2 regions of the Streptococcus sp. 544 genome follow, and region 2 is predicted to be linked to the other one. Evidence: predicted binding sites of a transcription regulator. Region 2 holds the regulator's gene; the other holds the start of a gene.
What was found. Region 2 encodes HrcA, which represses chaperone genes, less so after heat shock. Its sites were predicted from a motif close to TTAGCACTCNNNNNNNNNGAGTGCTAA; they were not measured.

Region 1 (15,184 bases), on a different contig from region 2:
TTCAGAAAGCTATGGATCGTTTGATGGAGGGGAGGACTTCCTTTGTCATCGCCCACCGCTTGTCTACTATCCGAAATGCTGATCTGATTCTTGTTATGAAAGATGGAAATATCATCGAGCAAGGAAATCATGATGAGCTGATGGCGCAAGCTGGTTTCTACGCTGACCTCTACAACAGTCAGTTTACAGAAGATGAAGCAGAAGAATAAACCAAAAGAAGGCTTGACGGCCTTCTTTTTCTGCACTATACTAGAAGACAAGTGCTTCCCTGTAAGCAAAATTTGAGTAAGCGATGAGAAAATATATGAAAAATTATCAAGAATGGTATGGCCACGTTGCTAGTAACATTGGGAATAAGCCCTTTCTTCTGAGCTTGTTAAGAACTTTCAATCGGTTCATGACGGTAGTTATACCTATGATTTATCTGACCTTGTTAGCCACTACCTATCTCCAAGAAGGACTTGGGAAACAGGTCTTGATGTATGTGTTTATCCCTGCATCAGGTTTTGTGATTTTGTCCTTTCTTCGTAAGAAAATCAATGCCCCTAGACCTTATGAGGAATGGGATATTAAACCCTTGCTTGACAGAGATAGTCCTGGTCAGTCTATGCCCAGTCGTCATGTCTTTTCAGCAACCATTATCTCCATGGCTTGCTTGCATGCTAGTCTAACTATGGGGATGATTTGTTTGACATTATCAGCCTTCCTAGGTCTAGTGAGAGTCTTAGGTGGCGTGCATTATCCCAAGGATGTAGTAGTTGGTTATATTTGTGGTCTTGTGTGGGGTGTGCTTTTCTTTCTATTTTGACCTGTAAGTTAATACTCAATGAAAATCAAAGAGCAAACTAGGAAGCTAGCCGCAAGCTGTACTTGAGTACGGTAAGGCGACGCTGACGTGGTTTGAATTTGATTTTCGAAGAGTATAAGGCGGTCCTAGAACCACTTACGTGCCTAAAGTAACCACTTGCTTTTTTGCTCTTGTTTTCTTATTTTTCCTTTGATATAGTAGAGTCAGAAAGGAGATGGAATGAAGTTACGAATCGAAATTGACAGCAATTTAGATGAAACTGAAATTGTCATCAAGGCAGCGGCTTTGACAGATGAGATTGCGGATTTACAGCGACTCTTGCAAGAGTCCAAGTCTCCTCGGTTGATTTTTTACAAGGGAACAGGTGAATATTATCTGGACTTATCGGAAATTCTCTTCTTTGAGACAGAAGGTAGCAAGATTTATGCCCATACCCAGAAAGATGCCTACGAAGTTCGGCTCAAACTCTATGAGTTAGAGTCTATCCTTCCTCGCTATTTTAGTCGGGTATCCAAGTCAACGATTGCTAATATTCGGCAAATCTATTCGGTGGACAAGTCCTTTTCAGGAACGGGCACCATTTCCTTTTATCAGACCCACAAGGAGGTTCACGTGTCGCGGTACTATCAATCCCTCCTAAAAGAAAATCTAAGAAACATGAGGTAAGAACATGAAAAAGAAAGCATTTGGTATTGTGTTGCTAGTATTGGCAGCATGGATTTTATTACAGGGACATTATGGTGTTCCATCTTTGGAGACTAAGTATTCTCCTTTTGTCTTTATCGCTTTTCTATTGTATAAGGCAATAGAATCTTCCCTTAGGCATCATTGGACAAGTGCCACTTTTTTAGCATTAACAGCATTAAATATAGTGAATCTTTTTTATGATTGGATTCAGCTATCTCCTATTTCGCTTATTTTAGCTAGTATTTTAATCGTAATGGGTGTCAGCGCACTCACTCATTCTAACAGAACTTGGAATGGAAAAAAATGGTGGTATGATGGTGAAAAAAACATTCTTACAGATAAGGAAGTTGCTTTTGGGACTGGGACTTTCTACAAGCAAAATCAAGAATTGGTAGAGGATCAAGTAGAAGTTGGTTTTGGCAATGCCAAGATATATTACGACAATGCAGAGATTTTAGGAGATACTGCAACCCTGAAAGTAGAAGTTGGTTTTGGAAAGGCAGTTATCTATGTTCCCCAACATTGGAGAGTTGATTTGAAGGTGGAAACTTTCTGTGGTGTAGCCAAGGCAGATACTTCTCTAGCCCCAACAAGTAAAACCTTGATTATCCGTGGAGATGTGGCTTTTGGGAAATTGGGGATTGTCTACGTTAAATAAAAAAATCTTCACTTCAATCATCAAAATAGGCGTACTAAGAGTAGGAAATTGATGCCTTGCTCTGATTTCAGTTCTATGGTTGTTAGACTTTAAAAAATGAAATGTTGCCTTTAAAAGTTGTATATTTTTCGATATTTTGGCTCTTACGTTTGATGTATCTATGTCCTACAGCGTGGATGATGTAGTGTCAAATGTTTTTAAAAAAATGAATGATATTGGACAGCTTTTTGAACCTTTAATTGCTCAGGAGCCATGAAAGCAAACACTTGGGTTTATGACAAGGGAGAATGGTATTATGTAAGTTCTTCTGGTGCCATGCTAGCGAATGATTGGGTCAAAGATAATGGCAAATGGTATTATCTAGCTTCATCAGGTAAGATGCTTCGCAATACCTACACACCAGATGGCTATTACGTTGGCAACTCAGGCGTTTGGCAATAAGAATAAAAAGTCCTTTTCATGCAAGGAAGAGGCTTTTTACTTGCTTTTCTGTTGCTTCCTCATTTGTCCTGAAGCCTTTTTTGTGTTAAAATGAATGGTATGAAAGCTAAAAAAATGTGGATAGCAGGCTTGGCTCTGCTTGGTATTGGAAGCCTTGCCCTTGCTACGAAAAAAGTTGCAGATGACCGTAAGCTCATGAAGACTCAGGAAGAGTTGACAGCGATTGTGCGAGACCATTTTTCAGACATGGGGGAAATTGCGACCCTCTATGTTCAAGTTTATGAAAGCAGTCTGGAGAGCTTGGTTGGTGGCATCATTTTTGAAGATGGCCGTCATTATACCTTTGTCTATGAAAATGAAGACCTGGTCTATGAGGAGGAAGTCTTATGATACAACCAGCAAGTTTAGAAGAATTAGCATCTTTAGTAGAAAAAGATGGCAAGAAAGTCTTTCTTTTTGTGGCGGACTGGTGTGGCGATTGTCGTTATATTTATCCTGCCTTGCCAGAAATTGAGGAGACCAATCCAGAGTTCACCTTTATTCGAGTGGAGCGAGATCAGTATATGGATTTGGCCAAACTCTGGGATGTTTATGGAATCCCTAGCCTTGTTGTTTTAGAAAAGGACAAGGAAATCGGTCGTTTTGTTAATCGCGACCGTAAAAGTAAGCAACAAATTAACGACTTTTTAGCAGGACTGAAATAGGAGAAAAGAGAAACAATGATTTTTACATATAACAAAGAACATGTCGGTGATGTCCTTATGGTCATCGTGAAAAACAGTGGAGCTGCCAAACTGGATGTGGAGCGCAAAGGAAAGGTAGCCCGTGTTTTCCTCAAAGAAAATGGAGAAACAGTGGCGTGGAATATTTTCGAAGTTTCAAGTTTATTTGAAATTGCAGAGCGCGGTCAAGTCTTTTTGACAGATGATCAAGTCGCTCGTTTGAACCAAGAGTTGCAGGCGGAAGGCTTTGTGGAAGAAATTGTCAATGACAAAGAACCTAAGTTTGTTGTCGGTGAAATTGTCGAGATGGTAGCTCATCCAGATAGTGATCACCTCAACATCTGCCAAGTTGCAGTCGCAAGTGACAAGACAGTGCAAATCGTTGCAGGGGCTCCTAATGCGCGTGTGGGGTTGAAAACCATTGTAGCTCTTCCTGGAGCTATGATGCCAAAAGGCAATCTCATTTTCCCAGGCGAGCTTCGTGGCGAAAAGAGTTTTGGAATGATGTGTAGTCCTCGTGAATTGCATCTGCCAAATGCTCCGCAAAAACGTGGTATTATTGAATTATCAGAAGACCAAGTTGTTGGAACTCCATTTGATCCAGCTAAACACTGGACTGCCTAAGAAGTTGTTAGTATCTGATAGACCAGCTAGAAGGAAATAAGATGGCTAAAAATGTAGTGATTACAGGGGCGACATCAGGAATCGGTGAAGCGATTGCGCGTGCTTATCTGGAGCAGGGTGAGAATGTCGTTCTAACTGGACGACGGACAGACAGATTAGAAACTCTTAAGTCGGAGTTTGCAGAAGTCTTTCCAAATCAAACAGTTTGGACTTTTCCCCTAGATGTCATGGATATGGCCATGGTAAAGACTGTCTGCTCTGATATTCTAGAAACGATAGGTCAGATTGATATTCTGGTCAACAATGCCGGACTGGCTCTAGGTTTAGCACCTTATCAGGATTATGAAGAGTTGGATATGTTGACCATGTTGGATACCAATGTCAAAGGTTTGATGGCAGTCACTCGCTCTTTCTTGCCAGCAATGGTAAAAGCCAATCAAGGACATATCATCAACATGGGGTCAACCGCAGGAATTTATGCCTATGCAGGTGCAGCTGTTTACTCAGCGACCAAGGCGGCAGTTAAGACCTTTTCAGATGGTCTGCGAATTGATACCATCGCAACGGATATCAAGGTGACGACCATTCAGCCTGGAATTGTCGAAACAGATTTTTCGACGGTACGTTTTCACGGTGATAAAGAACGAGCTGCGTCCGTTTACCAAGGAATAGAAGCCTTGCAAGCTCAGGATATTGCAGACACAGTAGTCTATGTGACTAGTCAACCTCGTCGTGTTCAGATTACAGATATGACCATTATGGCCAATCAACAGGCGACAGGTTTCATGGTTCATAAAAAATAAAAAATTTTCTCGAAAAGTTACAAATTTCTGTAACTTTTTTTGATTTCCTACGAATAGATAAGTAGGAGGAAGAAAATATGTATAATAAAGTTATCTTGATTGGACGTTTAACGTCTACACCTGAATTGCACAAAACCAGCAATGACAAGTCAGTGGCGCGAGCAACTATTGCAGTAAACCGTCGTTATAAAGATCAAAACGGTGAACGTGAAGCTGACTTTGTCAATATGGTCCTTTGGGGTAGGCTAGCAGAAAGCTTGGCCAGCTACGCAACTAAAGGTAGTCTTATCTCTGTTGATGGAGAACTTCGTACCCGTCGCTTTGAGAAAAATGGCCAGATGAACTACGTGACCGAAGTACTTGTCACAGGATTCCAACTCTTGGAAAGTCGTGCTCAACGTGCCATGCGTGAAAATAATGCAGGCCAAGACTTGGCAGACCTAGTCTTGGAAGAGGAAGAATTGCCATTTTAAACATTGAAAAGTCTGAGTTGGTCTCAGGCTTTTTTATACTGTCTAAATGTGTTACAATGAACTAGTTGAAACTTTTTGGAGGTTGGAATGAGTAGAGAATATACAAGAACAATCGTCAAAATTATATTTTGTACAGTAGTCGTATTTGTTTTTGCAATTTATACTCATGTGAGTCAGACAGATCCTATTCCGGGACAAATAAAAGTTGGAGCGACTTATATGACGATGAATAGTGAATTTTATAGACATTTACATAATGAGATTCAACGCTATTCTGATTCAGAAGGTCAGATATTGTATACTCGGGATGCAGAGATGAGTGAAGAAAAACAGAGTAAACAAATTGATGAGTTTATAGAGAAGCGAGTGAATGTTATTGTTATTAATCCGGTTAAGAGTGATAGCGAGCAAATTGTAGAAGCGTTAAGTAGGGCAAAGAATTTTGGAATTAGAGTTATAGCAGTAGATAGTCAGTTGAATAATATAAAAGTTGATACGAGTATAGTTTCTGATAATTACCATGCTGGGATATTAATTGCCAAGGATTTGATGAAACGTACCTCAAATGCTCATATTCTTTTGTTAACGCACAAAGATGCTTTATCAGCTAATCAGAGAATAACTGGTTTTTTGGATACAATAAAATCAGAAGAACATTATCAAATTATCTCAGAAAGAGAAACAGTTGGTCAAACAGAGTATGCTATGACTACTGTAGGTGATGCCTTATCTGAAGGTTTACAATTTGATGCTATAGTGGCTTTAAATGATAGAGCAGCTATAGGAGCTTTAGCAGCAATTAAAGAATTGAAAGTAACTTCAAAAAAACTTATTTACGGAATAGATGGTTCACCAGATATGAAGCATTTATTAGCTACAACAGATGAAGTTACGGGAACGGTTGCTCAATTTCCATCTCATATGGGTAGAAAAGTATCGGAAACAATAGATTTATTAGTAAAAAAAGAAGAAGTTGAAGAATTATATACTATACCTGTACAATTTGTTGATAAAAATAATATAATTCAGTTTGATATTAATGGGTGGCAGTAATGAAACAGGTAAAAGGTGTCCAGTACTCTATAATTTTGCTTTTGTTAATTAATTTTCTAACCATTATATACAATGGAGCTTTGTATATACAGATTACAAACTATGTAATTTCAAAGGGACAGATGATACTCTTATTGGGAGAATTAAACAATATTTCAAAATCACCTGACCAGATTTTTTGGTATTCAATTATTTTTTTTGTCGGTATTATTTTTATATCTACCTATAAAATGTATTCAACTGAGAAAAAATGGCCAATTTTTTCAAAATGGAATTTGTTTGAAATAGTATTAATGATTGGTGTTATATGGTCACAAAATCTGTCATACAATGGAATAATATTATTAGTTTTTGCTGATATATTCTATAGTTCAAGAGAGTTTCAAGACTCTGATAGTAAACGTTCTTGGATTATTTTTATTTTCTTGAGCTTTTTAATGTTACTTTTAACAGACTATGAAATCTTGTCACTATTTATAAAAGTTCCATCTCTAGCTACCTATATCCAATTTTATCCATCTTCCATACGAGGTGTAGTGTTATTTTTAGAAAATGCATTGACATCATTAAATGTTATTATTTTCATCATCTCTTTATTGTCTTATATCCTATACGTGATTAAAGAACATCATAATATTGAGGAAGAGCTTAAAATGTTATCTAGAGTCAACACTGAATTGAATCATTACATATCGTTATCAGAGAAAATCGCTGAAGATCGAGAAAGGAAAAGAATTGCTCGGGAAATTCATGATACTCTAGGTCATGCGTTGACAGGAATTTCAGCAGGGATTGATGCTGTTTCTGTACTAATTGATGTTCATCCTATCCGTGCTAAAGAACAGTTGAAAAATGTTTCAAATGCAGTTAGAGAGGGGATAAAAGATGTTAGGGGATCATTACATAGACTAAGACCAGGAGCTTTGCAAAATAATGGTTTAAAAGATGCTCTAATATTAATGATTAGTGAGTATGAGTCTCTATCAAAACTCTCTGTCGATCTAAAATATGAATGGGGGAATATTGATTTAGATGTTATGCAGGAAGATACTATTTTTAGGATTATACAAGAATCTATGACAAATTCTGTTCGTCACGGACATGCTAGTAAAATGAGCATTCGCTTTATGAGTGAGGATAACAACATAATAGTTTTGCACGATAATGGAATAGGTTTTGACGACTTACAAATTGGGTATGGCTTGAAACAAATGAGAGAGCGAGTTTCTATTTTAGGTGGTTCTATTCATTTTGAAAATAGGGAAGGATTTTACACTAAAATAGTTTTTCCAAAAATAGGAGGTGAAGTATATGATAAAGGTAATGATTGCAGATGATCAGGCGTTAATTAGAGAGTCTTTGCAGATCATTTTATCAGTATATGCTGATATTGATGTTGTATCCGTCGTTGGTGATGGTATCGAAGCTATGGATAACATTATGACTGTAAAACCGGATATAATTTTAATGGACATTAGAATGCCCAGAATGGATGGAGTATTGGCTACAAAAGAAATCAAAAAACTTTTTCCAAATATAAAAATTATAATCTTAACAACATTTGATGACGACGAATTCATTTTTAGTGCTTTAAAATATGGTGCATCTGGCTATTTATTAAAAGGAGTTTCAACCGACGAGTTATATCAAGCCATTCAGACAGTGTATAAAGGTGGAGCTATGATTAATCCTAATATAGCTAGTAAGGTATTTCAATTGTTCTCGCAGATGGCACAGACCAATTTTTCTATTACTGTGAAGGAAGAGAATATTGAAAATATATCACTGACAGAATGGAAAATTATTCAGCAAGTGGCATTTGGAGAATCAAATAAGGAAATTGCCAGTAATCTTTTTTTATCCGAGGGAACAGTGCGCAATTACCTTTCTATCATTCTTTCAAAACTAAATTTGAGAGATAGGACACAGTTAGCCATATGGGCTGTACAAACAGGTGTGACACAAAAGAATTTTTCAAAGGAAATGGATAAATGAAATTAAAGCAATTGTTTCTAGCGATACTGTTTGTGCTAAGTTGCTTGAGTTTATTTCTTATTTGGGAAAACAAGCAGATAAAGATTATTAGGCTGGGTTTTTATTCTGATTCTAGTTGGGGAATTCCTACAGGGAATAACAGCTATGTACTAGATGAGGCTATTAAGAAATTTGAAGAGCTTCATCCAGGGGTTAAAATTGTATATGATTCAGGTATTCCTAAGGAGGAGTATTCTAATTGGATTTCAAGTCAAATTTTAAAAGGTTCTGAACCGGATGTATTTCTATTATCAAGCGACCAATTATCTTTATTTGCATCAAAAGGTATTTTAAAAAAACTAAATTCCTATCTGTCTCAAGAAGATGCCTCTAATTTCTATGATGTATCTTTGCAGGCAGCAAAATACGGAGATGATTTATACGGTCTTCCATATGAAAGCAATCCCATGTTGATGTGTGTAAATCAAGATTTACTTTTAAGAGAGGGCATTGAAATTCCTGAAGTAGGGTGGACGCAGAAAGATCTCTATGAGATTAGTAAAAAAGTTACAAAAGATACCGATGGAGATGGAATCGTTGATCAATTTGGGATAACAGGATATAGTTGGAAAGAATCTCTAGCGGCCTTTGGTGTTACTATTTCTGAGAGTGGTATTCCTCGTATAGATTCGTCAGAAATGAAGGATGCTTTATCCTATATAAGGGGATTGAATCAATTAAACGGACGTTACAAAGTAACCTATAAAGATTTTGATGAAGGGCATGTGGCCTTTTATCCAATGAGTTTGGCACAATATCGAACATATAAACCTTTTCCTTATCATGTGGCCAAATATACAAATTTTAACTGGACATGTATTTCATTGCCAACTACTAAGGAAGACATTCGTTCTACTGTAACAGATACTTCCTTATACGTGGTTTCTTCGCGTTCTCGCAATTCAAACCTTGCCGTATCGTTTATAGAATTTTTAACAATTAATCGTGAAATTCAACAAAATTTATTTAATAAGGGTCAAGGAAGCTCAGTATTACCAGAGGTAGTAACTAGTTTGAAGAGTGAAGAGTTGATGAAGAAAGGAATGATTGGTCAGAATGCCTTAACGACTACTTCACTGGATTATATAATGAAAAATTCAATTACAACTATTTCAAAAGGAATAGATTCAAAATCATTGGTTGGAATAGAAGAAAGATTAGAAGCATTATCTATGGATGAAAATAACACGGATATTGAAGGTAGTCTTATTAAGTTACAAAAAGAACTAGATATAGGAACCCTTAAATAGATATCAAGATTATTATTTCTTAAATAATACGAACATGGCAGATGTCTTTATTGACATTTGTCATTTTTTTATTGACATTTATCAATAAACTTTTGTGACATTTAACAATTATAAAGTGAAGATAAGGATGATAGAATAAAATCAATAAAAGGAGGGAAATATGAAGTATTTGATATTAGTCAGTCATGGAGGGCTCGCAGAGGGATTGAAATCATCTCTTTCTATGTTTGCTTCGGATAAGGTAGATGATGTCATAGCGATTGGCTTAAAAGATGGAGAAAGTCTTGCAGGTTTTTCTGTAGAGGTCAAGAATGTTATTGCATCTCTGGATGAAAATGATTCGGTTCTTGTTTTAGCAGATATTGTTGGGGGAAGTCCTTTAACAACTGTTGCAACAGTATTAGAAGAATTTGGAAAATTAGAGAATGCAACTATTTTGGGAGGTATGAACTTAACAATGGCACTTACAGCAGTGGTGATGAAAGACATTCTGACTGGAAGTGAACTTGTTTCTACGATATTAAACGAATCATCATCGGCTCTACAAGAATTTGAAGTCGGATCAGATGATAATCTTAATGAAGAAGACGATATTTAGTTATATAAGGAAAGGGATAAAAAATTATGGTAGTAACATTTGTACGAATTGACGATAGAATGATTCATGGACAAACAGTCACTAGATGGGCAAAAGAACATCCATGTGATGGATTAATTGCAGTAAATGACGCTGCTGCATCTAATAAGGTTTTAATTCAGGCATATAAAGGTGCGTCAGATAAAAAAACATTTGTTTGGACAAAGGAAGCGTTTAAAGAAAAATCATCTAAAGTAACAGAATCGGATAGTAGATATTTTTTGATTACTAAAAATCCAATTGATATGAAAGAAATTTTAGTAGACCAGGGCTTTATTCCAGGAGATGTTAAAGAAATTATTGTAGGACCTGCTAACGATAGACCAGGTGCTATCAAGTTGGGAAATAATCAATCAATTACTCAAGAGGAAGCAGTTGCACTAGAAGCAATTGAAAAAGCAGGATATAAAGTTAGATTCCAATTATTACCAGATGTATCTATTGGCTATTGGAGTGATTTTAAATCAAAATTTGGATTTTAATAATGAAATAAGGAGACAAAATGATGGAAATTTCTTGGATTCAAGCAGCTCTTTTAGGATTGTTTGCAAGTTTAGCATCGATGCCAGGTATGGGGGGATCCAGTATTGGTAACTATACTTTGGGGCGTCCATTAGTTGGTGGTTTAATTGTAGGTTTAATATTAGGAGATATAACAACAGGGGTAATCGTTGGTGTGGCTTTACAGGTATTATATATTGCCTTAGTGACACCTGGTGGAACTGTATCGGCCGATGTACGGGCAATTTCTTATATCGGAATTCCGTTATCTATCCTATTTGTTCATGCAAATAATATTTCAGGTGAAGTGGCGATTGCAGCAGCAGCAGCGCCAATTGGAGCCGCGGTTGGAACAATTGGAACTGTTTTATTCTATGGTACAGCTACTATGAACTTGCTTTGGCAACACATTGGATGGAAAGCTGTAGAGAAAGGTGATTTTAAGAAGTTATATGCTGTTGATTGGGTATATCCTTGGATTTCACATTTTATCTTTTCTTTCTTACCAACAATGATTATTACAAAATTTGGACCAGATATGGTTGATCTTATGAAAGTATATCTTCCGATGGATGGTTTTGTAATGAAGTCTCTATTTACTGTAGGAGCACTCCTTCCATGTGTGGGTATTGCAATACTTTTGAAACAAATTGTTACAAAAACAACAGACTTTATTCCTTTCTTTGTCGGGTTCACGTTAGCAAAATCTTTAGGCTTGAACTTAGTAGCAAGTGGTGTTGTGTCATTAATTTTTGCAGTAATTTATTATGAATTAGAAGTTATTAAATCTGCCCGTACGACAGCAGTTGTCAGTGATATGGGATTTGATGAAGAGGAGGATATTTAGAATGAGTCGAAAAAAAATATCAAGAAAAACATTGACAAAATCATTTCACCACTGGTTCTATGGACATCTGACATGTTTTTCTCAAGAACATATGCAAACTTTTGGATATTTAACTTCTATGCTTCCAATTGTAGAAGAAATGTATGATACTAAGGAAGAACAAAAAGAAGCTATGCAAACATACACAGCATTCTTTAATACTGAGCCGCAGTTGGGTTCTCTAGTAGTTGGGATAACAGCTGGTTTGGAAGAAGCGCGTGCAAATGGAGATGCCGTAGATAGTGAGACCATCAATGGAATGCGAGCCGGTCTAATGGGGCCTATTGCAGGTATTGGAGATTCACTTATTGTAGGAACATTAATTCCTGTTCTTTTGGGGATAGCTCTAGGTCTTTCTAAAGGAGGAAATATTTCTGGTGCAATATTCTATATTATTGCATGGAATCTATTAGTCTATCTTGGAATGCGTTTTGCTTATTTTAAAGGATATGAACTTGGAGATAAAGCAGTAGAATTTTTAGTAGGTCCTAAAGGTCAGGCGCTAAGAAAATCAATTAGTGTTGTTGGTGGTATGGTCATAGGAGCTGTTGCAGCAACTTGGGTATCTGTCACTACGGCGCTAGAGCTGAAAAATGGAGATGGAGAAACATTTTTAAACTTACAAGAAAAGATTGATGGTGTTTATCCAGGTCTTTTAACAGCAGGTTTTATTGTTCTATGTTGGTGGCTGATGGCTAAAAAGAAAGTTTCTCCAAATTGGGTGATGCTATTATTGGTAGTTATTGCACTTGTAGGAGTAGCCTTAGGATTTTTCAATCCAGGATTGAAATATTAATAGTATGTAAAAAAGCAACGGTTTATAATCGTTGTTTTTTATATATGCGTAATATAAGGATTTAGAGTTTCGGTATTTTTTATAAAAGAATTAACGAAAATACTAATTCCATAAATCATGTTGGTTAAAATTCTACAATATTAAAGTGCAAAATTAGGATAAAGAAATTTATCTATTCATCCTCAGAAAGTCAGACTTTTTTCTTGACTATTTCTGACCAAGTGATACAATAGAATCATGAATTAGCACTCAGATATAAAGAGTGCTAATAATATGTAGTTCATCATGGAGGAAAACAGATGTTGAAACCATTAGGAGACCGTGTGGTCTTAAAAGTAGAAGAAAAAGAACAAACTGTTGGAGGCTTTGTCCTTGCAGGCTCAGCCCAAGAAAAAACAAAAACAGCCAAAGTTGTAGCTATTGGACAAGGTGTTCGTACCTTGAACGGTGACTTGGTTGCTCCAAGTGTTAAAGCTGGAGACCGTGTCTTAGTTGAAGCCCACGCAGGTCTTGATGTCAAAGATGGCGATGAAAAGTACATCATCGTAGGCGAAGCTAACATCTTGGCTATCATTGAAGAATAGAAGGAGAAAGTAAGTATGTCAAAAGAAATTAAATTTTCATCAGATGCCCGTTCAGCTATGGTCCGTGGTGTCGATATCCTTGCAGACACTGTTAAAGTAACCTTGGGACCAAAAGGTCGTAATGTCGTTCTTGAAAAATCATTCGGTTCACCACTCATCACAAATGACGGTGTAACTATTGCCAAAGAAATCGAATTGGAAGACCAGTTTGAAAATATGGGTGCCAAATTGGTATCAGAAGTAGCTTCAAAAACCAATGATATCGCAGGTGACGGAACGACAACTGCAACTGTCTTGACCCAAGCAATCGTCCGTGAAGGCATCAAAAACGTCACTGCAGGTGCCAATCCAATCGGCATTCGTCGTGGGATTGAAACAGCAGTTACCGCAGCAGTAGAAGCCTTGAAAAACAACGCCATCCCTGTTGCCAACAAAGAAGCTATCGCTCAGGTTGCCGCCGTCTCTTCTCGTTCCGAAAAAGTAGGCGAATACATTTCTGAAGCCATGGAAAAAGTTGGTAAAGACGGAGTCATCACTATCGAAGAGTCACGTGGTATGGAAACGGAACTTGAAGTTGTGGAAGGAATGCAGTTCGATCGTGGTTATCTTTCACAGTACATGGTGACAGATAGCGAAAAAATGGTGGCTGACCTTGAAAATCCCTACATTTTAATTACAGACAAGAAGATTTCCAATATCCAAGAAATTTTGCCACTCCTCGAAAGTATTCTCCAAAGCAATCGTCCCCTCTTGATTATTGCGGATGATGTGGATGGCGAGGCTCTTCCAACTCTTGTTTTGAACAAGATTCGTGGAACCTTCAATGTGGTAGCAGTCAAGGCACCTGGTTTTGGTGACCGTCGCAAAGCCATGCTTGAAGACATTGCCATCTTAACAGGCGGAACAGTTATCACAGAAGACCTTGGTCTTGAGTTGAAAGATGCGACAATTGAAGCTCTTGGTCAAGCAGCGAGAGTAACTGTGGACAAAGATAGCACTGTTATCGTAGAAGGGGCTGGTAATCCTGAAGCCATTTCTCACCGTGTTGCAGTTATCAAGTCTCAAATCGAAACTACAACTTCTGAATTTGACCGTGAAAAATTGCAAGAACGCTTGGCCAAATTGTCAGGTGGTGTAGCGGTTATTAAGGTCGGTGCTGCAACTGAAACTGAGTTGAAAGAAATGAAACTCCGCATTGAAGATGCCCTTAACGCTACTCGTGCAGCTGTTGAAGAAGGAATCGTTGCTGGTGGTGGGACAGCTCTTGTAAATGTCATTCCAGCCGTGGCTAATTTGGAATTGACAGGAGACGAAGCAACAGGACGCAATATTGTTCTCCGTGCCTTGGAAGAACCTGTTCGTCAGATCGCCCACAATGCAGGATTTGAAGGCTCTATCGTCATCGATCGTTTGAAGAATGCTGAGCTTGGTACAGGCTTCAACGCAGCAATTGGCGAGTGGGTCAACATGATTGAAGAGGGAATCATCGACCCAGTTAAAGTGAGCCGTTCAGCCTTACAAAATGCAGCATCTGTAGCCAGCTTGATTTTGACTACAGAAGCAGTCGTAGCCAATAAACCAGAACCAGCAGCTCCGGCTCCAGCAATGGATCCAAGCATGATGGGCGGCATGATGTAAGCTTTCTATAGAAAACAACTTATAAAAAACACAAAAGGAGGGAATAACTATTCCTTCTTTTTATGCTATTCACTTCTAAATTGATTTGAGCTCTCCTAACTTATATGATAAAATAAGACTAGAAAAAGGAGAAAAACATGATCGATGTAGAAGAAATTCTGAGCAAGATGAACCCCAATCAGAAGATTAATTATGACCGTGTCATGCAGAAAATGGTACAAGTATGGGAGAAAAATGAGCAGCGGCCAACCATTCTCATGCATGTTTGCTGTGCCCCTTGTAGTACCTATACCCTAGAATATTTGACCAAGTATGCAGATGTGACCATCTATTTTGCCAATTCTAATATCCATCCCAAGGCAGAATACCATAAGCGTGCCTATGTTACCAAGAAATTTGTCAGTGATTTCAATGAGCGGACAGGAAATACGGTCCAGTACCTAGAAGCTCCCTACGAACCAAATGAATACCGAAAATTGGTTAGAGGATTGGAGGAAGAGCCTGAAGGAGGCGATCGTTGCAAGGTTTGCATTGACTACCGACTGGATAAGACAGCGCAAGTGGCTATGGACTTGGGTTTTGACTACTT
Region 2 (15,184 bases):
TCCTTTTCTGCTCGTATTTTTTCAAGTAGAACTTCGACTGGTTCATCATTTGGGTCTTGTTCAACTAATTTTCCTTGCATAGCATATTGAAGAATAGATTTTTTTAGTTTATCTGGAAATTCTTTATCTAGCTGTTCTAGTCTATTATAACTTTCAGCATATTCATCTACTTTTTCTAAAGCTGATTCGATTACTTCTACTATGCGTTGTTGTTCGGATAGTGGAGGCAATAACATAGGAACTTCATATTTTAAAAATTTTATTGAAGCTAAATTTTTTATCGCTGAACCTATAGAATGCTCTTTTAGTGTATTAATCAAACTCGTAAACATCCATTTAAAATACTGTGAATCTATTATATCTGAGTTTAACGTAAGTTTTAATAATGCTTGATTTATAACTCCATTATAATAATTTGAAGGTATTTGAAAGATTTCTCCAATAGTACCTGCACAAGATATTAAAATATCTCCTGCTTTTATTGAAAAATTTTTTAAACGTATATAATCACTCTCTTTTAACCAATAGTCTCCATAATCTATAGTTTTTCTTATAGCATTACCTTGTTCATAAACCTTATATGTATGTTCTCCTTTCGGAACAAACATTGACTTTGTTATAGAACTACCAAAAGGACCTCTTTTTATTGAGCCGTCCTCTAATGCACAAATGTCTGGTAAATAAACTATGGCCCATCCTTTAGGTATATTATGTTTAAACTCTTTTATACTTCCATCAGCGAACTTCTCATAATGTTTCCCATCATCACCACGAAATATCTCAGTTTCCTTTTTATCTCGTTTGATTTTTCCTTCACTGATAAGTTTTTCTTTTTCAGCTTTAATTCTCTTTAATAATTCACTTGCAGGTTCGTCATTGGGATTTTGCGGCACTAATTTCCCTTCCATCGCTCTTTGGAGAATACTTGCTTTAAGTTGTTCTGGTGTCATTATTTATCCTCCAACAACTGCAAAATATCAGTTAATACATTATCAATCTTATGATTTAAAGTTGCTCTTTCCGCTTGATAATTCTGAATCAACTCAAAGGGATTTAAGATTTCCTCTTCCTCTTTTGGAAAACCACACTGGTCTAAATTATAATTCAACTCAGCCAATTCACTAGGTGTAAATGATTTAGATTTGTAGAACTTACCTTCCAGAATCTCTTCACGATTTTCCCACCAGTCACGAACAGGATTGAAGTGTTCTGACTTCATCGGCTTAGTTTTCGAGAAATTTTTATAACCATCTGGCATATCTAAACGATAAAACCAAGTTTCTTCTGTTTTCTTTGTTTTATCAAAGAAAAGAATGTTTGTATGGATTCCTGTATACGGTGCAAAGACACTATGAGGCAACCTAATAATCGTATGCAAGTTGAACTCATCTACCAGTTTTTGTTTCAAGCGAGTTTTTACACCTTCACCAAATAGAAAACCATCAGGTAAAATAACTCCAACACGACCATTTTCTTTCAAACGATACATAATGACAGCCATAAATAAATCAGCCGTTTCAGAACTCCGTAATTCTGCTGGAAAGTTATTTTTTATTGTTTCTAATTCTGACCCTCCAAAAGGTGGATTCATCATAATAATGTCAAATTTTTCATCATCCGTATATTCACGAACATTTTTCTCCAAAGTATTTCCATGAACAATTTTAGGGTCATCAATTTCGTGAAGAAACAGATTTGTAACTGCTAAAAGATGAGGAAATGCTTTCTTTTCAATACCAAAAACAGCTGTATTATATTTTTTGGTATCTTCACTAGTTTTACGTTGACTACTTAAACGGTTCAGAGTCGAAGTCAAGAAGCCTCCTGTTCCGCAAGCAAGGTCTGCCATTGATTCTCCAAGTTTTGGGTCAAGAACTTCGGCGATAAAATCAGTTGCTGCTCGTGGCGTATAAAATTCTCCTGAGTTCCCAGCATTTTGAATATCTTTAAGAATTTTTTCGTAAATATCATTAAACGAATGACGATCTTCAAGGCTGTTGAAATCAACTTCATCAATAACATTGATGACTTGGCGTAACAAGACGCCATTTTTCATATAGTTGTTCGCATCTTCAAAAGCTGATTTAACAATCGTTTTTCGAATAGGCATATTTGAAGTTATTTCAAGCTCTTTCAACTCTTTGAATAACTTGTTATTGACAAAATCAAGTAATTCATCGCCTGTCAATACCCGTTCCCCATTTTGAGAATGAGCCCAATTCCGCCATTTTAATTCCTCTGGGATAATTGACTTATACTCGTCTTCTTCTAATTCCCAAACCATTTCACGGCTATCATAAATTTTTAAGAATAATAACCAAGACATTTGCTCAATACGTTGAGCATCACCATTAACACCAGCATCGTTTCGAGTGATATCTTGAATTCTTTTTACAAATGATGTAATTGACATACTTTCCTTTCATTAAGCTACTGTAAATAGCTCTTTCTCCAATTCTTTAATTGCTTGTAAATATCGTTTTTTATCTCCAAAATAAGTATTGATGATTTTGAAGGTTCCACCATATATCTGAAATTCTGGAAGTTTTAATGTTTCAATACTTTCGAGTTCTCCAATACCTTTATCCATGTATTTGTCCAGTAAAATTTCCAAAACAGCACGCGCTTCCTCACTATATTTATATAAATATCCGCTTTGTTTGAGTTTATTGATACGTTCCGTTTTGGTTAATTCTTTTTGACCATAGGCAAGTTTTAGGAGTAAATCAAAATCATCGATTTCTTGTTCTGATATTCCCTCCGACTCTCGAATAGCATCTAGATAAACTCCTTTTTTATAAAGTTCGTCTAAGATAAGCTTCTTTTTATCCGCCGTATGCCAAACTGTGATAAAATCGTTCAAAGTGGCGTAGCTACCTAAGATATTCTTCCGAGTGTAGTCAGTCAGGCTTTCGGTAATCAGTTTCCCGTTTTCGTCCAATACTTGAACAGTAGAATTAAGAATGGTAACCTGCTTATCTGTAACGATATATTTTTCTATTGGGTCACCACCTTCGTTTACAAAACCAGGTGTAGTACCATTGTTTGTTTTTGCGCCCGTTTCCAGAACCTTCACTGGTTCACCATCAAAATCAGGGTCAGCAAACAAATTGGTAACATTTCTAAAATCAATAATCGTAAAAAATTCTTTCCCCTTTTGAGGATAAAGACGTGTGCCACGACCAATAATTTGTTTAAACTCAGTCATGGATTGGATATTAGAGTCTAAAACAATCAAACGACATGTTTTAGCATTAACTCCTGTAGTTAATAATTTAGACGTTGTTACAATAGCGGGAAAATTAGAATTGACATCCATAAAGTTATCCAGTTGAGCTTTTCCTTCAGCGTTGTCACCAGTTACTTGCATAATATAACGATAGTCTTCTTGGACTAAGTCTAGATTCTCTTTTATAAGTGCAGCACGCATTCGCTCGGCATGGTCAATATCAACACAAAAAACAATTGTTTTATCAAATCGTGCATTGTTTTGCTTCATATAATCAGAAACAAACTTGGCAACTCTTTGAGTTCTATCATCAATGACAATGGTTTTGTCAAAATCTTTCCTGCCGTAGTACCTATCTTCTATTAATTGTCCGTTAGCATCAACTTTTCTAGTTTCTGGACGATAACCATCCACATCCACATCTAAATTAACCCTCATAACACGATATGGAGCCAAAAAACCATCCTCGATTCCCTGTTTTAAACTATAAGTATAGATTGGCTCACCAAAGTATTCCATATTGGAAGCATTCTTGGTTTCTTTAGGAGTAGCGGTCATCCCAATTTGTGTAGCAGAACTGAAATAATCAATCACCTTACGCCAGTTACTGTCTTCCTTAGCTGAGCCACGGTGTGCTTCATCAATTATGATTAAATCAAAGAAGTCTTTGTCAAACTTTTGATAATGTGTTTCAGTTCCATCTTCACCAGTTAGTTGCTGATAAAGTCCTAGATAAATTTCAAAAGAATTTAATTTTTCAGGAGCAGTCAAAAGTTTTGGTGTAATTTTCGTCATTACCTTTTCGAATGGCTTAAAGTCTTCAGCCATCGTTTGGTCTACTAAGATGTTTCTATCCGCTAAGAATAAAACTCGTTTAGCCAAACCAGCTTTTCGAAGGCGATGAATAATTTGAAAAGCCATGAACGTTTTCCCTGTTCCTGTTGCCATCACAAACATTACTCGTTTTTGTCCTCTGGCAACTGTTTCAATAGTACGGTTGATAGCTATTTGCTGATAATAGCGTGGCGTTTTCATTGAGAAGGCGTCTGTATAGTATGGAGTTGAGATAGCTTCTGTAATTTCGTATGTCAATCCTTTTTCCTTCGTCATACGAGAAAATAATTCTTCACGAGTGGGGAATTCGTCTAACTCCAGCTCACGTTCTTCTCTCGTGATACGATCGTGTTCAATAAAGCCATCACCATTCGAAGAATAAACAAATGGAACATCTAAAATCTCTCCATATTCAATAGCTTGTTGTAATCCTGCTCGAACGCTGTGTTTATTATCCTTTGCCTCAACAATTGCAATTCGAGTTCCAAATTGGTAATACAGTGAATAGTCTGATTTTTTTCCTTCTTTACGACGAGCCTTATCTCCTCTAACCTCAATTCGACCATCAGTGAAGTATTCTTCGTAAGTGATATGCTCACCATTTTTCCATCCTTTGGATACAATAGCAGGAGTGATGAAATTTGCTTTAATATCCTCCTCACTCATTTCTTTCTTAGACTTTATAAACTCAACCATATTGAACCCTCCGCATTCTAAAAATATACTTCTCCATAAAATAAACTATCAGAACAAATTATACTTCTATTATATCATACTTATAAAAATACTCTGCTAAATTGTTGAAAATAAGTATACAATATACTTTAGCATCGAGTCGGATTATCTCCGCATAACACCGCTATTTTTCGCTGTTTTTGGCAGGCGACTTATTATCATTCTATAAGCACTTTCAGTCGGGCTGGTGAGCTATTTTTCAAAAATAAATAATCACATTTAAACATTTTGAAAGTATAAAATATCTACATCAGCCATTCAAAAACTGGTGTAAATTCTACTATAATATTTTAGCATGAATAAAGATTTTTTTATGTCAAACGGATTTTAACGAGGCGGATGCTTCCTATTTTGCTTCTCTTTTTAGCTCTACTACCGGTTTTCTCAAAGTTTGTCAGTGGAGGTAGTTCTTTCAGTTGGGAAGTATTTTTGATTTTCATAATAGATTGGGTTTTATTGATAGTTTTTGCGATTCAGATTTCTTATATTTTTTGGAGATTGAGTCAAAAGTGGAAAGAATTATCTAATAAATAACACCAGGCATGTTTTCTAATTTTGGGGTAAGACAATGAATAGCAGAGTAGAATTTCGGATTTTCACCATTGTTGATTTGGACAAGGAAGAAGAATATTTGCATGAGATGCACTTGAAAGGTTGGAGATATAGAACGAGTCGTTTTGGTTTTTTCTATTTTGACCAATGTCAACCAGACGATGTCATCTACTATATATATGATTCTAGATTTCTTAAAAAATATAAGCATGAACTGCAAGATTGTAGAAATAGAGGTTGGGAATTGATAGGAGCAGGTTCTTGTTCGATTCTTCGTAAATCGGCTTCTGATTTACTTCCAGAGGATCAAGTCTATATGAGTAAGGGGCTCAGATGGGAAGTTATGCGATATAGACTTCGTTCATGTGCAGCTGCTTTCTTAGGTGGTCTTGTTGTTTGTATGAGTTTGTTTCGAGAAGAACTGTCGCAACCTTTCTTTGTCATTTTTGTTCTATATGCCTTTATGATTTCTTATCTAATCTATGGTTATTTCAGACTAAAAAGGAAATATCAAGTAGATGGAAGGTGAGTTTCTCGGTCTTCAGACCGATTTTTAGCACTCTTGGCAAAAGAGTGCTAATTTTTTGAGTTTTTATCTTGACATTCTCTTTTAAGGGTGTATAATAGAATCATGAGTTAGCACTTGAGTATGTTGAGTGCTAATCGATCAGACAGAGAGGAGTGATGAGGTGGTTACAGAGCGTCAGCAGGATATTTTAAATCTGATTATTGACATCTTTACCAAAACGCACGAACCTGTCGGATCTAAAGCCTTGCAAGAGTCTATTAACTCTAGCAGTGCAACCATTCGTAATGACATGGCGGCTCTAGAAAAGCAAGGTCTGCTTGAGAAGGCTCATACTTCAAGCGGTCGGATGCCAAGTGTTGCTGGTTTTCAGTACTATGTGAAACACTCACTGGATTTTGACCGACTGGCTGAAAATGAGGTTTATGAGATTGTCAAAGCCTTTGATCAGGAATTTTTCAAGCTTGAGGATATTCTGCAAGAGGCTGCTAATCTACTAACAGACTTGAGTGGCTGTACGGTAGTGGCTCTGGATGTTGAGCCCAGCAGGCAACGGTTGACAGCCTTTGATATTGTTGTTCTGGGGCAACATACAGCCTTGGCGGTATTTACCCTAGACGAGTCTCGAACGGTTACCAGTCAGTTTCTGATTCCAAGGAACTTCTTGCAGGAGGATTTGCTGAAACTGAAGAGCATCATTCAGGAACGTTTCCTCGGCTACACCGTTCTAGATATTCACTACAAGATTCGGACGGAGATTCCGCAGATTATCCAGCGTTACTTTACAACAACGGATAATGTGATTGATCTCTTTGAACACATCTTTAAGGAAATGTTCAACGAAAATATTGTGGTGGCGGGTAAGGTTAATCTCTTGAATTTTGCCAATCTAGCAGCCTATCAGTTCTTTGACCAACCGCAAAAGGTGGCTCTGGAGATTCGTGAGGGGTTGCGTGAAGATCAGATGCAAAACGTCCGTGTTGCAGACAGTCAAGAGTCCTGTCTAGCTGACCTAGCGGTGATTAGTAGCAAGTTCCTCATTCCTTATCGGGGAGTTGGAATTCTAGCCATTATCGGTCCAGTCAATCTGGATTACCAACAGCTAATCAACCAAGTCAATGTAGTCAATCGTGTTTTGACCATGAAGTTGACAGATTTTTACCGCTACCTCAGCAGTAATCATTACGAAGTACATTAAGATTGAAATCATTAAAGGAGGCGAAAATGGCCCAAGATATAAAAAATGAAGAAGTAGAAGAAGTCCAAGAAGAGGAAGTTGTGGAAACGGTAGAAAAAACAACTCCTGAGAAGTCTGAATTGGACTTGGCAAATGAACGTGCAGATGAGTACGAAAACAAATACCTTCGTGCTCATGCGGAAATGCAAAATATCCAACGCCGTGCCAATGAAGAGCGTCAAAACTTGCAACGTTATCGTAGCCAGGATTTGGCAAAAGCGATTCTCCCTTCTTTGGATAACCTTGAGCGTGCACTCGCAGTTGAAGGTTTGACAGATGATGTGAAGAAGGGCTTGGAAATGGTGCAAGAAAGCTTGATTCACGCTTTGAAAGAAGAAGGAATCGAAGAAATCGCAGCTGACGGCGAATTTGACCATAACTACCACATGGCTATCCAAACTCTCCCAGCAGACGATGAACACCCAGCAGATACCATCGCCCAAGTTTTCCAAAAAGGCTACAAACTCCATGACCGCATCCTACGCCCAGCCATGGTAGTTGTTTACAACTAGGCAATTCTGACGGTTGTAACATACATAATAGAAAACTTGTCCGAAACGACAATAAACTATGAAAGAAAGATAAAAAAGTAGTTCAGCTTTGCAATAGTGAGCGAAGCGAACAAAAGACGATACTCTTCGCCGTGGCGCTATTTGCGAAAACTTTGAGACCTTAGGCTCAAAGTTTAGTCAAAGAGATTGACGAGTCAAGCTCTGACGGCGCCGCCACTTAAGAAGAGTATCTAAAAGAAAAATAGAATATAAAATTTAAGGAGAAAACACATGTCTAAAATTATCGGTATTGACTTAGGTACAACAAACTCAGCAGTTGCAGTTCTTGAAGGAACTGAAAGTAAAATCATCGCAAACCCAGAAGGAAATCGGACAACTCCATCTGTAGTATCATTTAAAAACGGCGAAATCATCGTTGGTGATGCTGCAAAACGCCAAGCAGTTACAAACCCAGATACAGTCATCTCTATCAAATCTAAAATGGGAACTTCTGAAAAAGTTTCTGCTAACGGAAAAGAATATACTCCACAAGAAATTTCAGCTATGATCCTTCAATACTTGAAAGGCTACGCTGAAGACTACCTTGGTGAAAAAGTAACTAAAGCAGTTATCACAGTTCCAGCTTACTTCAACGATGCTCAACGTCAAGCAACAAAAGATGCTGGTAAAATCGCTGGTCTTGAAGTAGAACGTATCGTCAACGAACCAACTGCAGCCGCTCTTGCTTACGGTTTGGACAAGACTGACAAAGAAGAAAAAATCTTGGTATTTGACCTTGGTGGTGGTACATTCGACGTCTCTATCCTTGAATTGGGTGACGGTGTCTTCGATGTATTGTCAACTGCAGGGGACAACAAACTTGGTGGTGACGACTTTGACCAAAAAATCATCGATCACTTGGTAGCAGAATTCAAGAAAGAAAACGGTATTGACTTGTCTACTGACAAGATGGCAATGCAACGTTTGAAAGATGCTGCTGAAAAAGCGAAGAAAGACCTTTCTGGTGTGACTTCAACTCAAATCAGCTTGCCATTTATCACTGCAGGTGAGGCTGGACCTCTTCACTTGGAAATGACTTTGACTCGTGCGAAATTTGACGATTTGACTCGTGACCTTGTAGAACGTACAAAAGTTCCAGTTCGTCAAGCCCTTTCGGATGCAGGTTTGAGCTTGTCAGAAATCGACGAAGTGATCCTTGTTGGTGGTTCAACTCGTATCCCAGCCGTTGTTGAAGCTGTTAAAGCTGAAACTGGTAAAGAACCAAACAAATCAGTAAACCCTGATGAAGTAGTTGCTATGGGTGCGGCTATCCAAGGTGGTGTGATTACTGGTGATGTCAAAGACGTTGTCCTTCTTGACGTAACACCATTGTCACTTGGTATCGAAACAATGGGTGGTGTATTCACAAAACTCATCGACCGCAACACTACTATTCCAACATCTAAATCACAAGTCTTCTCAACTGCGGCAGACAACCAACCAGCCGTTGATATCCACGTTCTTCAAGGTGAACGCCCAATGGCAGCAGATAACAAGACTCTTGGACGTTTCCAATTGACAGATATCCCAGCTGCACCTCGTGGAATTCCTCAAATCGAAGTAACATTTGACATCGACAAGAACGGTATCGTGTCTGTTAAGGCCAAAGACCTTGGAACTCAAAAAGAACAAACTATTGTCATCCAATCTAACTCAGGTTTGACTGACGAAGAAATCGACCGCATGATGAAAGATGCAGAAGCTAATGCTGAAGCAGATAAAAAACGTAAAGAAGAAGTTGACCTTCGTAACGAAGTAGACCAAGCGATCTTTGCGACTGAAAAGACAATCAAGGAAACTGAAGGCAAAGGCTTCGACGCAGAACGTGACGCTGCCCAAGCTGCCCTTGATGACCTTAAGAAAGCGCAAGAAGACAACAACTTGGACGACATGAAAGCAAAACTTGAAGCATTGAACGAAAAAGCTCAAGGACTTGCTGTTAAACTTTACGAACAAGCCGCCGCAGCCCAACAAGCTCAAGCAGGAGCAGAAGGCACACAAGCAACAGGAAACGCAGGCGATGACGTCGTAGACGGAGAGTTTACGGAAAAATAAGATGCAAAGCCCGTTAAAACCTCACAGTGAAAATAGGAAATCTGACGCAGAAACTTTAGTTTCTAGGAAGATTTGTCTTTTTCACCAAGAGGTTAGGGAGTGCTCGATTTAGCATTACTAGTTTGATTTTTAAAACTTGAACGTCGTAATGATAGGAAGAAATCCAGAGGTTGCAACCCAGCCTCTGTTTTTCGATAAAAAGGACCTAAACCTGATTTATTTGGGGTTTGTCTCATCAATATGACATACAGAAATTGAACCCGATCTAAATCGAAGTTTGATTCAAAATATCAATAGAAAGGAACAATGGTGTTCAGGGAATTGAACACGGGTTCCCATATTTCTTACTCAATATAACAGAAAGGAATTGAACCCGACCTAAATTCTCGGAAAAAAGATAAATCTGCCTAGGAGCATCGCTCCAGCGTCAGATTTCCTATTTTTCAGTCGAATTTTACGGTCTTGGTATCTTGTATGAACAATACTGAATTTTATGATCGTCTGGGGGTGTCAAAAAACGCTTCGGCAGACGAGATCAAAAAGGCTTATCGTAAGCTTTCTAAAAAATACCACCCAGATATCAACAAGGAGCCTGGTGCTGAGGAAAAATACAAGGAAGTTCAAGAAGCATATGAGACTTTGAGTGACGACCAAAAACGGGCTGCCTATGACCAATATGGTGCTGCAGGCGCCAATGGTGGATTTGGAGGCTTCGGTGGTGGAGCTGGCGGTTTCAACGGGGCAGGTGGCTTCGGTGGTTTTGAAGATATCTTCTCAAGTTTCTTCGGCGGAGGCGGTACTTCACGCAATCCAAATGCTCCTCGTCAGGGGGATGACCTCCAATACCGTGTGAATTTGACCTTTGAAGAAGCTATTTTTGGAGCTGAAAAAGAAGTCAAATATAACCGTGAAGCTAGCTGTCGTACATGTAATGGCTCAGGTGCTAAGCCAGGAACAAGTCCAGTCACTTGTGGACGCTGTCATGGTGCTGGTGTCATTAACGTCGATACACAGACTCCGCTTGGTATGATGCGTCGCCAAGTAACCTGTGATGTCTGTCATGGTCGCGGAAAAGAAATCAAAGATCCATGTACAACTTGTCACGGAACAGGTCATGAAAAACAAGCCCATAGTGTACATGTAAAAATCCCTGCTGGTGTGGAAACTGGTCAACAAATTCGCCTAGCCGGTCAGGGTGAAGCAGGATTTAATGGTGGACCATACGGTGACTTGTATGTAGTAGTTTCTGTGGAAGCCAGCGACAAGTTTGAACGTGAAGGCACGACTATCTTCTACAATCTCAACCTCAACTTTGTCCAAGCCGCTCTTGGTGATACAGTTGATATCCCAACTGTTCACGGTGATGTTGAATTGGTTATCCCAGAGGGAACTCAGACTGGTAAGAAATTCCGTTTACGTGGTAAGGGAGCTCCGAGTCTTCGTGGTGGTGCTGTTGGTGACCAATACGTTACCGTTAATGTCGTAACACCGACAGGCTTGAACGACCGTCAAAAAGTAGCCTTGAAAGAATTCGCAGCTGCAGGTGATTTAAAAGTCAATCCAAAGAAAAAAGGCTTCTTTGACCATATTAAAGATGCCTTTGATGGAGAATAAAGTAAAAAGAGCCGATGAGCTCTTTTTGTTTATAGATTTTTTAAGACTTTCCTTAAGTAATGACGGACGGTAGCGCCCTTCTTCGAAGTTCCATACCTAAACTTTGAGCCTAGGTCTCAAAGTTTCCGAACACCTGAAACCAAGCTATTTCAGGTGTTTTCATTACGGCGGAAAGTCTGGGAAAGTCTTCGATTTAGTTATGAAACGGTGAATGATACTCTTCAAAAATCTCTTCAAACCACGTCAGCGTCGACTTGTCGTACTCAAGTACTACCTGCGTCTAGCTTTCTAGTTTGCCCTTTGATTTTTATTGAGTATGAGTTTTCTAAATTATGATGTATAGTTGATGGGATATAACTTGTTTACCTTTTAAAAAAGAGCCGATTGGCTCTTTTTACTTATCTTTAAGTTCCTGTGTTTCTTTGATCACAGCTAGTCTAGTCTGGATATCTTTTTCCAAGACCTTAAACTTGTAAGTCAGGTCTTCTTGGTATTCCTTGATGAGTTCTTTTTGTTGGTCGATGATTTGCAGGCTGTTTTGGATAATATCCACATCATCCTTGATAGCTTGAACGCGGTCAGTGGTATTCAAGACTTCATCTGTGATGGTTTGGCGATTTTTTGTGATCAGATAACTTCCAGCTGCAGCTCCTGCAAATAACAGTAGGTTGGATAATTTCATGGCAACTCCTTAGGCGTTTTTGATAGTTTCAGCAACTTGAGCAAGTTTGTCAAAGTCTGGTTCGTGGGCGATAAAATCAATCTTGAGGTCATCGTCTGCACTGTAGCGAGGCACGAGGTGAACGTGGGTATGAAAGACGGTTTGTCCTGCGATTTCTTCACAGTTGGCAATGATATTCATACCAGCAGCCTTGGTAGCTTTCATGACTTTTTGAGCTACTTTTGGTACTTGGGCAAAGAGTTGGCTGGCGCTAGTAGCGTTCATTTCCAAAAGATTGCGATAGTGTTCTTTTGGCACGACCAAGGTATGTCCTGGTGTCACTTGAGAGATATCAAGAAAGGCAAGAACCTGCTCATCTTCGTATACTTTTGAAGCAGGAATTTCCCCTGCGATGATTTTACAAAAAATGCAATCTGACATAAAATCTACCTCTACTGTATTGAATTTTGATATAATATAGCTACATTATACCAGATTTGGAGAAAATATGTTAGAAATTAAAAACCTGACAGGTGGTTATGTTCATGTCCCTGTCTTGAAAGATGTGTCCTTTACTGTTGAAAGTGGGCAGTTGGTCGGTTTGATTGGTCTCAATGGTGCTGGTAAATCGACGACTATCAATGAGATTATCGGTCTGTTGACACCTTATAGTGGTTCCATCAATATCAATGGCTTGACCTTGCAAGAAGACGCGACTAGCTACCGCAAGCAGATTGGCTACATTCCTGAGACACCTAGTCTGTATGAGGAATTGACCCTCAGAGAGCATATCGAAACGGTTGCTATGGCTTATGGTATTGACCAGAAAGTGGCTTTTGATCGAGTGGAACCTTTGTTAAAAATGTTCCGTCTGGACCAGAAATTAGATTGGTTCCCTGTTCATTTTTCAAAAGGGATGAAGCAAAAGGTCATGATTATCTGTGCTTTTGTGGTGGATCCGAGTCTCTTCATCGTGGATGAGCCTTTCCTTGGTCTTGATCCGCTGGCTATTGCGGACTTGATTCAGCTTTTGGAAGTGGAAAAGCAAAAAGGCAAGTCCATTCTCATGAGTACCCACGTGCTGGATTCGGCTGAGAAGATGTGTGATGCTTTTGTCATTCTTCACAAAGGGGAAGTGCGTGCCAAGGGGAATTTAGCGCAACTGCGCGAAGCCTTTGATATGCCTGAGGCTAGTTTGAATGATATTTACTTGGCTCTGACCAAAGAGGAGGAGCTATGAAAGACTTGTTTTTAAAGAGAAAGCAGGCTTTTCGTAAGGAGTGTCTTGGTTATTTGCGCTATGTTCTCAATGACCACTTTGTCTTGTTCCTGCTTGTTCTGCTGGGCTTTCTAGCCTACCAATACAGTCAACTCTTACAACATTTTCCTGAAAATCATTGGCCTATCCTTTTATTTGTAGGAATTACGTCTGTTTTACTTTTGCTTTGGGGAGGAATTGCCACCTATATGGAGGCTCCAGACAAGCTCTTTCTCTTGGTCGGAGAAGAGGAAATCAAACTCCATCTCAAGCGTCAAACTGGCATTTCCCTAGTCTTTTGGCTCTTTGTACAGACCCTTTTCTTGCTTTTATTTGCGCCCTTATTTTTAGCCATGGGTTATGGCTTGCCAGTTTTTCTGGTCTATGTGCTTTTATTGGGGGTAGGAAAATATTTCCTCTTTCGTCAAAAGGCCAGCAAATTTTTCACTGAAACTGGACTAGACTGGGACTATGTCATTTCCCAAGAAAGCAAGCGCAAGCAAGTCTTGCTTCGTTTCTTTGCCCTCTTTACGCAGGTAAAGGGAATTTCAAACAGTGTCAAGCGTCGTGCCTATCTGGACTTTATCCTAAATACTGTTCAGAAGGTGCCTGGGAAGATTTGGCAAAATCTCTATCTGCGTTCTTATCTGCGAAATGGAGACCTCTTTGCTCTCAGTCTCCGTTTGCTCTTACTTTCCTTGCTGGCACAGGTTTTTATTGAGCAAGCTTGGATTGCGACAGCAGTGGTAGTTCTCTTTAACTACCTCTTGCTCTTCCAGTTGCTGGCCCTCTATCATGCCTTTGACTACCAGTATTTGACCCAACTCTTTCCGCTGGACAAGGGGCAAAAGGAAAAAGGCTTGCAGGCAGTGGTCAGAGGATTGACCAGTTTGGTCTTAGTAGTGGAATTAGTTGTTGGGTTGATTACCTTCCAAGAAAAACTAGCCCTTTTAGCCTTACTGGGAGCTGGTTTGGTTTTACTAGTTTTGTACCTACCTTATCAGGTAAAACGTCAGATGCAGGACTAACATTTCTTATATGACACTAAAAAAGAAGTTGAGTTCAGTTTGTCTCAACTTCTTTTATTTTCTACAGGATAATGGTTGGTCCGTAGAGACTCAACTTGGTCTTGACTTGGTCAAAGTGGAAGCGGTCATAGGTCCGCCAAGCGGCGCGAGTTGGAGCGTCTGGATTGAGAGCGCTGAGTCCCATGAGAAGACTGGAAGTCTGGTAGAATTTTTCCAGTTCAATCAAGACTCGATTATCCACTGTTTCAGCCTTAGCTAGAAAGCCAAGAATAGAGTTTAATTGCTCCTGAAAGCGGACGTCGTCAGCGGTTGCCTGTTTGCATGCTTGGTAGGCTTTGTTTAAGTCAGTAATCAAAGTCTGAGCTCTTTTGATGGGGTCTGTATCTGTCATGAGAATTCCTCCTCTAATCTGGGTGCTAGTCTTGGTTCTAGCAACTGTATTTTGATACTGTCAGTCTATCACTTTTATCTCCTTTTTCACCATCAAATCTTTAATTGTTCTTGAAATTTCCTGAATGGTACTGTTAAGATTTTATGATAAAATAGTTGTAAGATTATCATGCTTATTTGAGGAACAAGCTACCCTTCAGGAGCGTTAAAGGTCTGTTTAGGATTTGGTGGGCTTGTATCATAGTATTTTTGCTATTCTCTTTTTAGGAAGAAATCGAAACAAGGAGAGTAAGAAGATGAGAATATTTGTTTTAGAAGATGATTTTTCCCAACAGACTAGGATTGAAACGACGATTGAGAAACTCTTGCAAGAACATCAGATCATTCCTAGCTCTTTTGAGGTATTTGGCAAGCCAGACCAGCTGCTGGCAGAGGTGCATGAGAAGGGAGCCCATCAACTATTCTTTTTGGACATTGAGATTCGAAATGAGGAGATGAAGGGTCTGGAAGTGGC

Region 1: a site for HrcA is predicted at 12,616-12,642, ahead of groES (co-chaperone GroES). Genes of this name have one in related genera too.

Annotation. Positions count from the first base shown of each region.
Region 1 is NZ_VMMU01000027.1:4,702-19,885, reverse strand. It holds gene HT728_RS09490 (ABC transporter ATP-binding protein) at 1-209, shown strand, start outside; gene HT728_RS09485 (phosphatase PAP2 family protein) at 305-808, shown strand; gene HT728_RS09480 (LytTR family DNA-binding domain-containing protein) at 1,028-1,474, shown strand; gene HT728_RS09475 (hypothetical protein) at 1,479-2,153, shown strand; partial or broken gene HT728_RS09470 (N-acetylmuramoyl-L-alanine amidase family protein) at 2,397-2,594, shown strand; gene HT728_RS09465 (DUF4651 domain-containing protein) at 2,685-2,984, shown strand; gene HT728_RS09460 (thioredoxin family protein) at 2,981-3,298, shown strand; gene ytpR (YtpR family tRNA-binding protein) at 3,314-3,940, shown strand; gene HT728_RS09450 (SDR family NAD(P)-dependent oxidoreductase) at 3,982-4,743, shown strand; gene HT728_RS09445 (single-stranded DNA-binding protein) at 4,821-5,216, shown strand; gene HT728_RS09440 (substrate-binding domain-containing protein) at 5,304-6,269, shown strand; gene HT728_RS09435 (sensor histidine kinase) at 6,269-7,606, shown strand; gene HT728_RS09430 (response regulator transcription factor) at 7,581-8,264, shown strand; gene HT728_RS09425 (extracellular solute-binding protein) at 8,261-9,553, shown strand; gene HT728_RS09420 (hypothetical protein) at 9,714-10,151, shown strand; gene HT728_RS09415 (PTS sugar transporter subunit IIB) at 10,178-10,672, shown strand; gene HT728_RS09410 (PTS sugar transporter subunit IIC) at 10,696-11,538, shown strand; gene HT728_RS09405 (PTS system mannose/fructose/sorbose family transporter subunit IID) at 11,519-12,373, shown strand; gene groES (co-chaperone GroES) at 12,673-12,957, shown strand; gene groL (chaperonin GroEL) at 12,973-14,595, shown strand; gene HT728_RS09390 (epoxyqueuosine reductase QueH) at 14,733-15,184, shown strand, end outside.
Region 2 is NZ_VMMU01000013.1:1,559-16,742, forward strand. It holds gene HT728_RS06565 (restriction endonuclease subunit S) at 1-950, opposite strand, end outside; gene HT728_RS06570 (class I SAM-dependent DNA methyltransferase) at 950-2,413, opposite strand; gene HT728_RS06575 (DEAD/DEAH box helicase family protein) at 2,426-4,759, opposite strand; gene HT728_RS06580 (DUF2812 domain-containing protein) at 5,367-5,879, shown strand; gene hrcA (heat-inducible transcriptional repressor HrcA) at 6,040-7,074, shown strand; gene grpE (nucleotide exchange factor GrpE) at 7,101-7,625, shown strand; gene dnaK (molecular chaperone DnaK) at 7,896-9,719, shown strand; gene dnaJ (molecular chaperone DnaJ) at 10,194-11,333, shown strand; gene HT728_RS06605 (hypothetical protein) at 11,728-12,015, opposite strand; gene HT728_RS06610 (HIT family protein) at 12,025-12,435, opposite strand; gene HT728_RS06615 (ABC transporter ATP-binding protein) at 12,503-13,234, shown strand; gene HT728_RS06620 (ABC transporter permease) at 13,231-14,280, shown strand; gene HT728_RS06625 (helicase BlpT) at 14,342-14,671, opposite strand; gene HT728_RS06630 (LytTR family DNA-binding domain-containing protein) at 14,967-15,184, shown strand, end outside.